2 regions of the Komagataeibacter sp. SM21 genome follow, and region 2 is predicted to be linked to the other one. Evidence: riboswitches for the same ligand, from Rfam matches in the RefSeq annotation. Region 2 holds a riboswitch; the other holds the start of a gene.
What was found. Region 2 has a riboswitch for cobalamin ahead of ACBR42_RS08225 (CbtA family protein). Riboswitches for the same ligand answer to the same signal wherever they lie in the genome.
Positions count from the first base shown of each region.

Region 1: it holds a riboswitch for cobalamin, as region 2 does, so the genes downstream of both, ACBR42_RS05235 (DUF1636 family protein) here and ACBR42_RS08225 (CbtA family protein) in region 2, are expected to answer to the same signal.

Region 1 is NZ_JBGLOV010000003.1:274,078-281,562, forward strand. It holds gene cobG (precorrin-3B synthase) at 1-52, opposite strand, end outside; gene cobN (cobaltochelatase subunit CobN) at 49-3,420, opposite strand; gene cobW (cobalamin biosynthesis protein CobW) at 3,452-4,504, opposite strand; gene ACBR42_RS05235 (DUF1636 family protein) at 4,510-4,908, opposite strand; gene ACBR42_RS05240 (hypothetical protein) at 4,907-5,086, shown strand; cobalamin riboswitch at 5,070-5,303, opposite strand; gene ACBR42_RS05245 (histidine phosphatase family protein) at 5,359-5,892, opposite strand; gene ACBR42_RS05250 (CbtB domain-containing protein) at 6,062-6,286, shown strand; gene ACBR42_RS05255 (MDR family oxidoreductase) at 6,379-7,359, opposite strand.
Region 2 is NZ_JBGLOV010000006.1:87,825-95,309, reverse strand. It holds gene ACBR42_RS08230 (extracellular solute-binding protein) at 1-340, shown strand, start outside; gene ACBR42_RS08225 (CbtA family protein) at 343-1,068, opposite strand; cobalamin riboswitch at 1,093-1,284, opposite strand; gene ACBR42_RS08220 (peroxiredoxin) at 1,303-1,932, opposite strand; gene ACBR42_RS08215 (lytic transglycosylase domain-containing protein) at 1,967-3,103, opposite strand; gene ACBR42_RS08210 (aldo/keto reductase) at 3,263-4,096, opposite strand; gene ACBR42_RS08205 (dipeptidase) at 4,282-5,319, shown strand; gene ahcY (adenosylhomocysteinase) at 5,401-6,699, shown strand; gene ACBR42_RS08195 (DUF3597 domain-containing protein) at 6,775-7,173, shown strand; gene ACBR42_RS08190 (transporter) at 7,271-7,485, shown strand, end outside.

The DNA of each region.
Region 1 (7,485 bases), on a different contig from region 2:
TGGGGGTATGCAGGCCGGGGCACCAGCCGCGCACGCTGGGGGCGATGGTCATGAAGCATCATCCAGCAGCAGCCCGGCGCTGTTGCTGCGCGGTCGCCACAGGTCGCGCCGCATCGCATCGGCCAGCAGCCGACGGATGGCGGCATGGGCATCGGGATTGGCTTCGCGCAGGAAAGCCTCCATTTCCGGATCGTCCAGCAGCGCGCCGAAAGTCAGGTCGAACTGCCGGTCGAAGCGTGTGGGCAAAGTCGCGGCAAAGCCATGCAGGGCTTCCATGCCGCGCGCGATTTCGGCTGCGCCCCGGTAGCCATGGCGGCGCATGCCCGCAAGCCAGGCCGGGTTGACCAGACGACCGCGCGTCACGCGGGCCACTTCCTGCGCCGTGGCGCGCAGGCGGGGCGTATCCGGGCGGGACGTATCGCCATGCAGCAGGCGCGGCGCATTGCCCAGCATGCCTGCCGCGGCCGCCATGCCGCCTTCATGTGTGGCGATGTCCACGCTTTCCAGAATATCGGTTTCCGCGTTGTCCTGTACATGCAGCATGACCGCCGCCTGCGCCATGCGCTGCGCCAGTGCGGCCGGGTCCTGCCCGCCTTCACGCTGGCCGCCATAGGTCCATGCCGAACCCGCCAGCCATGCCTGCCCCAGTTCATCGCGTCCGGTCCATGCCCCCCCGGCCAGCAGGTCTTCCACCCCGCTGCCATAGGAACCGGGCGCGGCGCCGAACATGCGCGCGGTGGCGGCGTGGCGGGCCGGGCCGTCCAGTCCGGTGACACTGGCGGCCAGCGGGTTAAGGTCCGGGGCTTCGAAATCGCGCCCCGCAATGGCCTGTACCGCCTGTTCAAACAGGGCGATCTGACCCGGAAAGGCATCGCGGAACAGGCCCGACAGCCGTAGCGTGACATCCACGCGCGGACGGCCCAGTTCGGCCATGGGGACGATCTCGATCCCGCTGATACGGCCCGATGCGTCATCCCATACCGGCCTGACCCCCATAAGCAGCAGCGCAAGGGCCAGATCCTCGCCCCCCGTGCGCAGGCTGGCCGAACCCCACAGGTCGATCACAAGGCTGCGCAGCGGTTCGCCCTGATCCTGAAGATGCCCTTCAAGCAGTATGGCGGCGGTGCGTTCGGCCAGCACCAGCGCCGAACGGGTGGGGATGGCGCGCGGGTCCATGGCATACAGGTTGCGTCCCGTGGGCAGCACATCGGCACGCCCGCGCGTGGGCGCGCCAGCCGGGCCTGCGGGAACGAACCGGCCATCCAGCGCGGCCAGCAGCGCATTGCTTTCCGCCTGTCCGCATGCGTGCAGACGGGTGGCGATTTCCTCGTCATCGGTCATGTTGCATGAATGCGCGATGGCCCGCGCTAGTTCATCCGCCCGTGGCGGCGGGTGGCCAAAGACATGCAGCCCGTCGCGGATCTGCAGGTCCTTCACATCGCACAGATAGGCATCCAGCCGGGCGAGGGCTTCATCCTCATCCCCGTCACGGGCCGCGCCGCTTTCTCCCAGCAGGCCCAGACTGTCCGCGCGTTGCAGGATTTCCCCGCGCAGTATGGCCCCGCGCCTGCGGTCCAGACCGTCAGCCGCCGCATATTCATCGATCAGGCGTTCCAGTTCGCCCGTATCGGTCCCGCTGGTGCCGACCGGCACGATGGGGGGCGTCATGTGGCCGATGGTGACGGCCCCCAGCCTGCGCCGGGCGGCGGCGGCCTCGCCGGGGTTATTGACAATGAAGGGATAGATCACCGGCAGCCCGCCCACCAGTAATGACGGCCAGCAGGTGGCGCTGGGCGCAGCAGCCTTGCCCGGCAGCCATTCCAGCGTGCCATGCGTGCCCAGATGCACCATGGCGTCCAGCCCTGCTTCATGGCGCAGCCACAGATAGAAGGCGACATAGGCATGCCGGGGCGGAGTATCGGGATCATGATAGCCCCCGTGCCGGTCGCCCGGTGCGCCCCGGTCGGGCTGCAGCGCCATCAGGATGTTTCCCGCCCGCATGTGGCGCAGGTGAAACATCCCGTCCCGGCAGGCCGGGTCTTCTTCCGGCGTGCCCCAGCAGGTCGTGAGCGCTGCGCGTGATTCCGCAGGCAGGCCGTCAAACCAGCGTTGGTAGGTGGCGACGGAGACAAAGGGCCGCACGGATGCATGGGCCAGTGCATCCGTAAGCTGCCGTGCGGTAGGCAGCGGGGCCGCACCCGTATCGTATCCGGCGGCGTGCAGCAGGTACATGATGTGTTCGAGGCTTGCGAAACTGTCCAGTCCCACGGCGTGGGCAGCCTGTCCCGTGGGCGCGCCCTGCGCGCCGGGATAGTCGGACAGGATGATGCCCACGTGCCGCGCGTCGGGCCGCGTGTGTCCCAGCCGCGCCCACCCGGCGGCGCGGGCGCATGTCAGCGCGATGCCATCGGGGTAGGGCACATGACGCGCGGGCAGCCCGGGCGCGGCTTCTTCCTTGAAGGAAATGGGACAGGCGGGAATCCGCCCGTCGAGTTCCGGCAGCACCACCTGCATGGCAAGGTCCGCCTGTGACAGGCCGCGCACGCTGTCGCGCCATGTGGCGTAGGGTATACCCGGCTGCTGCACCTGCAGAACCGGCACGCCCGCCATATCCAGCGGACTGTGGCCATCATCGCTGCCCCGCGTGGAAAAGAAGGTGGCGTTGACGATGATGTCGGGCGGGGCTGCGGCAATCCGGTCTGTCACCACCCGCGCCGACGCGGCATCTTTCAGGGAGGTGACATAAAGCAGGTCAGCCCCGATGCCGTGTCCGGCCAGAGCGGAGGCCAGTTCCATGATGGGGGCGATATCCGCCGCCAGCAGATGCGTGCGGTAGAACACCACCATTGCACGTAGCGGCAGGGCAGGGTCGGCTGCGTGCAGCAGTTCCGCCGGGGGCAGGGGAATGGTGGGCGTATCCACATCTGGCCCGCATCCGGCCAGATGCGCCATGACCCGCAGGGCGGTTGCCATGTTGGCGCTGCCGCCCGTGCGCATGAGGGCATCAAGCCGCGCGCGCGTGGCGTCCCCGACGGTGGAAAGCCGCGCCAGACGCGGATCATCGCGCCCATCCCCGGACAGGAAGGCTAGCGGGATATCCGCCTGACCGCATGCGCGCGCCAGTTCTTCCGCCCCGTAACGCCAGTAATCCAGACCCCCCAGCAGCCGCACCACCACGCAGCGCGAATCCATGATGGTATCGGCTACATACAGATCGATCGACATCGGGTGCAGCAGCCGCGACAGGGTGACGGTGCGCAGGCTGGCAGCCGGAGCGCCCGCCGCCGCATGGGCGGCGTTCAGGCACAGCAGGTCACTGTCCGAAAAGGACAGGAACACGATATCCGCCGGGGCATGCCCCAGATCTTCCGCCTGATCGCCATCGTCGAGCGTGCGGACCTCGCGTGCCAGCAGATGCATGGTGCCTGTCCCGTCGTGCTGCCGTTGTCCCCTAGACCTGCGCCAGCGCGTGCGCGATGGCGGACTGATCCATGCCCTTCTGCCCGATCACCACCAGATCGCCCGTGCGCGGCGCATCACTGGCAAGGGGGCGGTCGAACTGGTGGCGGAAGCGGCTGCCGACGCCCTGCACCGCAAGGCGCATGGGTTTGCCCTGCACGCAGGCATAGCCTTTCATGCGCAGGATGTCGTGCTGTTCGGCCAGTGTTTTCAGCCGGTCGATGAAACCGTCCACGCTGCCCTGTTCGGGAATGGCCAGCACGAAGCTTTCAAAATCATCATGCTCGTGCTCGCCGCCTTCCGCATCGTGGTGGGACGGGCGCGCTGCAAGGTCGTCTTCCGCCGCCGCGTCCAGACCAAGCAGCACCGCCGGGTCAACCTGCCCGTCTGTTGCGCGCACCACCTTGACCGCGCGGGGGATTTCGGCGCGGATTGCGGCTTCCACCGCATCGGCCTGCTGCGCCGTCATCAGGTCAGACTTGTTCAGCACCACCAGATCGGCCGACAGGAGCTGGTCTTCGTAGACTTCGGCCAGCGGGTTGTCATGATCGAGCGACGGGTCGGCAGCCTGCTGGCGGGCGACTTCCTCCGGGTCGTCGGCGAAGCGGCCAGCGGCGACGGCGGGACCGTCCACCACCGTAACCACGCCGTCCACCGTCATGCGGGTGCGGATGGTGGGCCAGCCAAAGGCCTTGAGCAGCGGCTTGGGCAGCGCCAGACCGGAGGTCTCGATCACGATATGGTCCGGCGGGCTTGCGCGGTCGAGCAGGGCTTCCATGGTCGGCAGGAAATCATCCGCAACCGTGCAGCACAGGCATCCATTGGTCAGTTCGACAATATCCTCGTCACGGCATCCTTCCACGCCGCAGGCGCGCAGCGTGTCGCCATCAATGCCCAGCGTGCCGAATTCATTGACCACGATGGCAATGCGCCTGCCCTTTGCATTGGCCAGCACATGGCGCAGCAGCGTGGTCTTGCCCGCGCCCAGAAAGCCGGTGATGACGGTAACGGGTACCCTGGCACGTGCCGTGGTGGTGGGGGTCATGGCGATCAGGCTCCAGAAAAAAGGGATGCGGGAAAACGGCCACGCACCATGTCCGACAGGCTGGCGGGCCTGCGCGATGGCATGACGGTGCCGCTGCGCGATGCGGCGTAGGCCGTAAGATAGGTCATCAGGTCCTGTGCCTTCTCCGGGCCGAGCCGGGCGAGGAGCCAGCCCCATTTGCCCGGCGTGGCCACCACGGCGGCACAGCCGCTGTCACATGCGGCAAGGCAGGAGACCTCATGAATGACAAGGCCGGGCGTGTCCGCCGCCAGCGACACCATGGCGTCATGAAGCTGGCGTCCCTGCGGATTGTCGGATGCGGGCAGGCCCCGGCGGCAGGTCACGCATACATGCAGATGCACGGGGGGCGTATTTCCGGATTCCGGCTGCAGCTGTGCGGTCATGTCGGTCCGTGCCCTTTCGCGGCATGGCTGCGCGGCGCAGCCTGAAGGCGGGGTGCACGGTTACGACCCCGCACCCGCGCGGGGCGGGGACGGTGGCCCATCGCGTGCCGGGCACCCCGCCGGCCATGCGATTGAAATCGATCTCATCCGGGTCGCATGGCTGCGGCGCGGCATATGATGGCAGGTCTCCTGACTTGTGGCGGAGGGGTGATCCCTCCCTTCCGGCTGCCTTCCCGGTCCCGCTGGTAAGGGACCAGTGACAATGCCGCGTTCCCTGACAGGTCACGCGGGCCGGAAACAGCCACCTACAGTTGCGGGGGCAGCGACGGCCTTGCCCATGGGCGCACCGTCTTCCCTATTCTCCCCAATGGGGAACCATCAGGACCGGATTTAGACGATTGCGGACCGCGCTGTCAAAGAAACCACGGCAATGCTGGATATGTCCCGCCTTCATGACAGCGGCGCGCCGGTCATGCGCACGCGCCATGCCGTATGCCGCGTCAGCACCGTGTGGCTGCATGGTGCGATATCCAGCCGCGACAGCATGCCCGCATCCCCGCCAAGGGCTGCGATGACGATGGCCTTTATGACCGTGGCATCGGCCATCACCCGGATGCGCGGCGGTGTTGTGGGCAGGGCCGTCAGCCAGGGGGTGATGCGGTGCAGGAGGTCCGCGCGGCTTTCCCCGCCGGGTGGGGCGAACGTGGCATCCGCAGTCCAGCGGGCCAGACCGGCAGGGGGCAGATCCTTCAGTGCAGCGCCCTGCCATGCGCCCATTTCCACCATGCGCAGCGCGGGCACATGGTGGCAGGCACAATCTGGCGGCGGTTCCACTGACGGCGGGATCAGGGTCAGGTCGGCATCATCGGACAGGCTGCCTGGAAAATGCGGGGGCAGGGCGATGGCATCGTCTATGCGGGGGATCATGCCCCGGCGCAGGCTGTCCGCCGGGGGCAGGGCAATGCAGGTCAGGATCTGGTTCATGGGTCACTGTCCCGCGCATGGAGAAAGGGTGGGTCAAGCAATGGATGATTGACCTTCCATGCCAATTTTGGAAACATGCGGCCAGATCCGGTTATGGAACGGGCGGCAGATCAGGCCGTGTTTCATGCATACTGCTCCGGGTCGTGCGTGATCCATGGAGTTTCCCAGTATGAGCCAAGGTACAACTGTCCTGTCCACCGGTAGCGTTGCCGCGCCGCAGGTTTCCATCCCGGTCCGCGACCTGCTGCCGTGGGGTGTGTTCGGGCTGGTACTGGCATCATTGCTGCTGTATTTCGTCGGGGCGGAGCAGGGGGCGACCGCGCTCATTTCCGGTCACTACGTGCATGAATTCGTGCATGACGGACGCCATCTGCTGGGCTTCCCCTGCCACTGATCCAGTAGGGGCGCGGGTTCGTCCCGCCTGTTCCGGTCCCGTGACCGGGTATGTGCTGAACGGCATTTCCATCGGGAATGCCGTTTTTGCGTTCAGGCCATGCTGATGACCGTCCGGCCCCGGACGTGACCCGCCAGAATGCGCGGCGCGATGGTGATGGCATCGGCCAGCGGTGCATCGTGCAGCATGCTTTCCAGAAGCGTATGGTCGATGTCGCGCGCCAGACGCGCCCATGCCGCCATCCGGCGCGGGCGGGGACACATGACGCTGTCCACGCCCTGCAGGCGCACGTTGCGCAGGATGAAGGGCGCGACCGTCAGGGGCAGGGCCATGCTTTCCGCCAGTCCGCAGGCCGCCACCGTGCCACCGTACTGGATGGATGCGCACATCGTGGCCAGTGTGTCCCCGCCCACCACATCGATACCCCCGGCCCACCGGATTTTTTCCAGTGGCCTGCCCGTGGGGGCCAGCGCCTCACGCGGCACGATTTCGCTCGCGCCCAGACGGGTCAGATAGGCATGAAGCTGCGGGCGGCCGGTTACGGCTGTGACCTGATAGCCCAGTTGCGCCAGAAGCATGATGGCCATGCCACCCACGCCACCGCCCGACCCGGTTATGATGACCGGTCCGCTGGCGGGGGTCAGTCCCCCTTCTTCAAGGCTCATGATGCACAGCATGGCGGTAAAGCCCGCCGTGCCGATTCCCATCACCTGCCGCGAGGACAGGCCCGCAGGCTGTGGCAGCAGCCACCGTCCCGACAGGCGGGCCATGCGTGACAGGCCGCCCCAGTGCGTCTCCCCCAGTCCCCAGCCGGTGGCGAGCACCCGGTCGCCTGCGCGATAGAGTGGGTCTTCCGATTCGATGACGCGACCGGCAAGGTCGATGCCCGGTACCATCGGAAACCGCCGCACCACCGGCGCGCCACGGGTAATGGCCAGTGCGTCCTTGTAATTGAGGCTGGAATGATCCACCGCGACCGTTACATCGCCTTCGGGCAGGGATGCGGGATCGACCTGTTCCACGCGGGTCGTGACCGCATCGTCGGTGCGGGAGATCATCAGGGCCTCGAACATGCTGGCGGACTTCCTTTATGGGCAGGGGAAACGCGTGGCCGGAGCGGCGTGACTGTAACTTTCATGCAGGATTCAGGTATGGTTTCCTATTTACAGCCCTGTGACATCGCAGCAACGTGAAGAAAA
Region 2 (7,485 bases):
TTCGATTGTCGCCACATCGCAGCGCAAGGCGCTGGCGCTGGCATTCGCGCAGTATCTGCGCACGCCTGCCGCGCAGGCGCGGCTTGCCACATCATCATGTTACTGGGGCATGCCCGCCAGTCCGCTTGCCCCGCTGGATGATGCGGCCCGCGCCGCGCTGCACTGGGACCAGCAGCCGGGCTATATCGCCGCAAGCCATCCCTACCCCATCGTTGACGAGGCCATGGATGGCAGGCTGCATGCGTTATGGGACGGCGTGATGAAGGACAGTACTCCCGTCACGCCCACCACGGTCACGCCCGCCACAGACAATGCGGATGACGGCACAGCCGGTCCCTGATTTCAGCCGTGACGCACGGCCTGGGGCGTAAGCAGCCGTTCGGCCAGAACACCGAACATCAGCCCCAGACTACCCCACAGAACAAGCTGCATGCCCAGTGCTGCCTCCCGGAAGCGCCACAGTACGAGGGCGGGGAAATTGTCCGGCACCTCGTTCACATCGGGCAGCACCCATTGCAGCAGCGCGATCAGCACCACGAACACCGCCGCCCCGCACAGCGAGGCACTCCATTCACCCAGCCGCGCCACCAGCGCGCGGCCGGCAAGAACCGCCAGAACGAGCGCGCATAGCGAAAAGACCACCATCTCGAAATAGGTGGCCGTGCGCAGGCCGATCGTCTCCGGCGTGCCGACGCCAGGCGGGTTGGCCGGGTATTTGAGATCGGGCACGACAACCACCGCCAGAAATCCCGCCCCGGCCAGAAGCAGGGCGAGCATGCGCGGCGAAAAACGGCCAATCCGGCCATAAGCGGTTGCAAAGACCAGCGAAAACAGACCGCCATAGGCAGCACCATACATGACGGCGGCGGTCAGCATGCCGATGGATGCCTGCACCGCGCGGCTGACCAGTTCCGGCTCTGGCGCATCGCCTGCCGCCGCGTCCTGCGCCGCTTCATAAGCGATGGAAAGGGCGACCTGCGGTTCACCGAACACGCGGGCGAACACGAAGGCAAGGCAGGCGGCAAGAATACCAGCCAGCATGCCACGCAGCAGAAGGCGGCCCGCCATCAGCCAGCCCCCCGACCGGAAAGGGAGGAATGGAAATTCATTGTCAGATCTCCTGTCGGGAAAGCGCGTCCCGCAACGGAATTATTCTTTATCCACCGGGAGAGGTCTGACTTCCGCATGACGACATGCGATGTACAGTGGCGCGACCGTGCCGGAATCCCACCGGCTTCCCTCCCGCGGATCACGAGGGGCGCAGTCAATACCGCGCCCGCATCCAAGTCAATATCGCGCGGCCTACGGCGCAGCCGTGGCCGGGGACTGCGGCAGCGTCACCCTGCTGGCCTGACCCTGCGCCGCACGCCACTGCCGCAGCGCATCAAGCGTATGGGCGACATGGCCATCGGGCGAAAGCGCACTATAGGCGTAAATCACCTTGCCATCGGGCGCGATCACATAGGATGTGCGGTTGGCCCGGTTCAGCAGCGGCAGCCGGCTGTCATACTGCCGCGCGATCTGCCCCTTCGGGTCGGTTGCGACCATCAGGCGGCCATGGCCTTCGCTGACGGAAAAACGGTCGAGGGTTGGCAGGTCATCGGTCGAAACGCCGATCACCGTGGCGCCCAGCGCCGTGTACTGGTCCATGGCGGCAGCAAAATCGTGGGCTTCCATGGTGCAGCCACGGGTAAAGGCCGCAGGATAGAAATACACCACCACCGGCCCCTTGCGCAGCGCATCGGCCAGATGGAAGCTGAATTCACTGCCATTGCGCGTGGCCTGGGTATCAAACATCGGGGCCTGGCTGCCCACCGGCAACGCCGCGCGCGCGGGTGAGAAACACACGAACCCGGCAAACGCCAGCACCCCCGCCAGCGGCAGGCACAGCCCCGGCATGCACCAGCGCGAACGCCTGTAAAAATACCTCATGTTTCCTCACACCCTGAAAGCAGGGTTCCAGCCATCATGTGGCGGGCGGCAGGATCTGGCAGCCACCGCCACCCAGTCGCTGACAGACCTGTTCGGCAGCAGCGTGCGACAGGCCGGTCAGCCTTGCACGATAGACATGACCGCGTTGCGATGCAACGCTGGCGACCTGCGTGCGCACCCCGCTGTAGGAAACCCTGGCCTTTGCCTGCCCCGCCGCATGTTCGGCCTGCCCGGCGGAACCGAAGGCGCCCACCTGCACCGCCCAGTCATGTCCACCCGCCATGCTGATGACCCCGGGATGCACCGCAGCCGATGTCATGGGGGTCACGCCGCTCTGTTCACGCGCGCTCCATGCCGCACGGACAGCGGCAGCTTCGGGCGACGGGGTCTCGGCTACCGTATCCTGCGGTGCGGCGGCCATCAGGGTGCGGGCGCGGTTTCGTCCGCCACGGCTGTTCTGCGCCGCCTGCGCGCGGGCCAGTGCGCGCGCTTCCACCAGCAGGTCCGCCTGCGAGCGGTTGAGCGGCGTGCTGCCCGCGATCTTCGGTCCGATGGAGGCTACGTAATCGCGGGTTTCCTTGGGCAGGGTGTGGTAGCGGTCCAGAAAATCATCCAGCCGTCCCGGCCCGCTGTTATAGGCGGCAAGAAAGCCGGGGGAGCCGTAAATGTCGTACATCTCGCGGATGTAGGCGGTGCCTGCCACGATGTTGTCATGGGGTTCATAGGCATCGGGGCCGAGGCTGTAGCGCGCGCGCATCTCGTCATAAGTGGGCGGCATGAGCTGCATGAGCCCCATCGCACCGGGCAGCGAGGTCACGAACTGCCCGTTACGGTAAAGCTGGCCACCGGATTCGCGCTGCATGACCTGCCTGATCCAGACGGCGGGCACGTCGAAGCGCTGCGACGCCTCGGTAATATACGGTCCCCATGGATCGTCCGGCGGGCCGGGCGGGGTATAGCTGGTATGGGCGCGGGCGCGATAGGTATCGGCTTCGTCCATCATCTGCGCTTCGGTCATGGGGCGTGGCCCCTGCGCGCAGGCGGCCAGAAAACCCGCGAATGCCAGCGCCAGCCACCGCACGGCCCCGCGCGTAGTGGTGGACCGGGCGACCGGGGCCGCCTGCCCACATTCGTCAGATGCCGGTTCCACTACTGCCTGCGCTGTTGCCATGTCCTGCCGTTATCCCGCTCATGCCCATGTTCCCATGGTGGACATGCCAGCATGGCCCCATCCGACGGGAGGGCCGCACCATAACAGCGCGGCTCCAGCTTGCGCAATCCTGATGCGCAGGCTGCGTACATGCCATTTCCCGCCCGGAATTAAAGGGAGTTATTCCTCGGTGCAGGTCGCGGGGTCGGGACCGGTGCGATGGCTGGGGCTGTCCAGTGCCGCAAGGTCACGCATGTCCTCATCCGTCAGCTTGAAGCTGAATGTCTGCAGGTTGGCGCGCATGCGTTCGGGATGCGCACTTTTGGGAATGGGCACCGAGCCGGTCTGTACTATCCAGCGCAGCATGACCTGTGCGGGGGTCTTGCCATGACGTTCCGCTACGCGGTTGAGGACCGGATTCTCCATCACCGCGCCACGGCCCAGCGGACTCCACGCTTCGGTCAGGATGCCGTGCTTGCGGTGCATGGCGCGCAGGCCCGACTGCGCGAAATCGACGTGCATCTCGATCTGGTTGACGGCGGGCACCACGCCGGTTTCGTCAATCAGGCGCTGGATGTGTTCAGGCAGGAAGTTGGACACCCCGATGGAGCGTACATGGCCATCCTTCTGCAACTGGATCATTGCCTTCCAGCTTTCCACATACAGGTCCTTGGCCGGAAGCGGCCAGTGGATGAGGTAGAGGTCGACATAACTCATCTTCAGCCGTTCAAGGCTGCGTTCGAACGCGCGCAGGGTGCTGTCGAAGCCATGGTCGGCCCCGCGCAGCTTGGTGGTGACGAAAATATCCTCACGCCCGACATCGAAACTGAGCAGCCCCGTACCCACCCCGCTTTCATTGCCGTAACGCGCTGCGGTATCAAACAGCCTGTACCCCGCCGCCAGCGCTTCACGCACCGCCGCTTCGGCCTGCGGGTTATCCAGTGGATAGGTGCCGAAACCGATCGCGGGAATCCTGTATCCGTCATTGAGGGTAAGCAGGGGAATCGTGGTCATGGTCATTCCTTCGCCAGACGCTCCCGGCAGCAACTGACCCCGCGCGGGCGGCGGGGCGGCGATCTGGCCGGGGCAGGACGTGTCGCCTATGGTCAGGGTAACGATGCCCGGCCCCGTTTGGTTTATGCCCAGTTTTCATTACTGGGCTGCATATGGTTCATTGTCCCCGCTCAGAAAGGACAGACATGACCGATACCCCCACCCCGCCTGCCGCCGATCTTCACCACACGATCCTGACGATCGATACGCATATCGACATCCCGTGGCCCGACCGGAACGATTTCGCCACTGGCGCGCCGTCGCGCCGGGTGGACCTGCCGCGCATGCGCGCCGGTGGGCTGGGGGCGGCGTGCCTTGTAGCCTATGTGGGACAGGGCGCGTGCGATGCGGCGGGTCATGCCGCGGCGTCGGACCGGGCGCTGGCCATGCTGCGCGTAATCGCGGACACCGGCCAGATACCGGGCGTGCAGGTATGCGATACGGTCGAGGGCGTACGCGCCGCCCATGCGGCGGGTGACATCGTCATCATTCCCGCCGTCGAAAACGGCTACACGATCGGCGAGGACCTGTCCCTGATCGCCGCGTTCCGCAAACTGGGCGCGCGGTACATGACGCTGACCCATAACGGGCATAACCGTCTGGCCGATTCGGCCCGGCCGATGCAGCACCTGCAGGACCCCGAAAGCATCCATGGCGGCCTGTCGGCGCTGGGCCGCGACGCGGTGGCGGAAATGAACCGCCTTGGCATGCTGGTCGATGTTTCCCACACCGCGCGCAGCACGATGATGCAGGCCGTCGAACTGTCACGCGCGCCGGTATTCGCCAGCCATTCCTGCGTGCGTGCCCTGTGCGATCATCCGCGCAACCTTGATGATACGCAGCTTGACGCGCTGAAGGCGTGTGGCGGAGTGATCCACATTACCGCCATGGACGCTTTCCTGCGCCCGCGCGACGTGCGCGACACGCGGGCCGTGACCGTGGCGGATTTCGTGGACCATATCGATTACGCCGTGCAGCGAATCGGTATCGAACATGTCGGCATCTCGTCCGATTTCGATGGCGGCGGCGGAATACGCGGCTGGGCCAATGCTGCTGAATCCGGCAACCTGACCGCCGAACTGCTGCGGCGCGGCTATGATCGCGACCAGATCGCGGCGCTGTGGGGAGAGAATTTCCTGCGCATCATGAAGCAGGCGGAAGAGGTGGCGGACACGATCGCGTGACCGTCATATCCCGCCCGCTCTGGATCACGCGCGCCCAACGGGCTATATCCTGTGCCGTACTGACCGAATATGGAACAAGAAATGACCACCAGCACTGACTACAAGGTCAAGGATCTCTCGCTTGCCGAGTGGGGACGCAAGGAAATCTCGATCGCGGAAGGCGAAATGCCCGGCCTCATGGCGCTCCGTGAGGAATATGGCGCGTCCCAGCCGCTGAAGGGCGCGCGGATCGCGGGCTGCCTGCACATGACGATCCAGACCGCCGTCCTGATCGAGACCCTGACGGCGCTGGGGGCCACGGTCCGCTGGTCGTCATGCAACATCTTCTCGACGCAGGATCAGGCCGCGGCCGCCATCGCAGCCACGGGCGTGCCCGTCTTCGCATGGAAGGGCCTGACGGAAGACGAATTCAACTGGTGCATCGAGCAGACCGTCCGCGGTCCCGATGGCTGGACGCCGAACATGATCCTGGATGATGGCGGCGACCTGACCGTCCTCATGCACGACAAGTATCCCGAGCTGCTCAAGGACGTGCGTGGCCTGTCGGAAGAGACGACAACGGGCGTCCATCGCCTGTGGGAGATGGAAAAGAAGGGCACGCTCAAGGTTCCCGCCATCAACGTCAATGACAGCGTGACCAAGTCCAAGTTCGACAACCTGTATGGCTGCCGCGAAAGCCTGGTGGACGCCATCCGCCGTGGCACGGACGTGATGATGGCCGGCAAGGTTGCCGTCGTTGCCGGTTATGGCGATGTGGGCAAGGGTTCCGCCGCGTCCCTGCGCAACGCGGGCTGCCGCGTGCTGGTGACCGAAGTGGACCCCATCTGCGCGCTGCAGGCCGCAATGGAAGGCTACGAGGTCGTGACGATGGAAGAAGCCGCCCCGCGTGGCGACATCTTCGTAACCGCCACGGGCAATGTGGACATCATCACGCTCGACCACATGCGCGAGATGAAGCACCGCGCCATCGTGTGCAACATCGGTCACTTCGATTCCGAAATCCAGATCGGCGCCCTGCGCAACTTCACATGGGACAACATCAAGCCGCAGGTGGATGAGGTCGTCTTCCCCGATAGCAAGCGCCTGATCGTGCTGTCCGAAGGCCGTCTGGTGAACCTGGGCAACGCGACGGGCCACCCGTCCTTCGTGATGTCCGCGTCCTTCACCAACCAGACGCTGGCGCAGATCGAACTGTGGACGGCACCGGCGGGCAAATACGAAAACAGGGTCTACACCCTGCCCAAGGTACTGGACGAAAAGGTTGCCGCACTCCATCTGGCGAAGGTGGGTGCCCACCTGTCCCGGATGACCAAGGAACAGGCAGCCTACATTGACGTGCCCGTAAACGGCCCGTTCAAGAACGACCTGTACCGTTACTAAGCACCGCCAGAGTCCCTGATATACGCTTGACCGGTCCGGCACCCGCCGGGCCGGACCCTGCGATGGAGAGAGAATATGAGCATCTTCGGTTCAATCATGTCCAAGATCTTCGAATATACGGGACTCAGCCACGCTGATGCCGCGACACCGGCGGCAGCCCCCGCTGCTGCCCCGGCCGCCGCTGCGGCTCCGGCTGCTTCCGCCGCTCCGGCCCAGCCGGTGGACGTGGATGCGGTTCTGGCCGCCATGGCCGCCAGGAACCCCGAAAAGCTGAACTGGCAGACATCCATCGTCGATCTGATGAAGCTGCTCGGGCTGGACAGTTCCCTTGCCGCGCGCAAGGAACTGGCGTCGGAACTGCACTACACCGGCGACATCAGTGATTCCGCGTCCATGAACATCTGGCTGCATGCCCAGGTGATGCAGAAACTGGCGCAGAATGGCGGCAAGGTCTCCCCCGATCTGATGAAATGACGCCAGGCGGGACGGGCGCGCGTGGCAGCCAGCCATCGCGCGCCCGTTTTGCATACCGGCCCCACCAAGCGACACGACAGCCGCCACGATACGCGGCATGACGGAAGGATACGCGATGGAGACCGTGCCCGATTTTCCCATGACGGACAGCGCAACCCTGTCGTCGGGCATGTCATCAGCCTCTTCCGTGTCCAACGGTCTGGTCTGGGCCATTGCCTGCCGCGCAGGCCAGAAGCCTGAACGCCTGACCGATGAACAGATCGCCCGCGCGCTTGAAGGCGGCGACCCCGCCACACCGGGGGCATGGGTCTG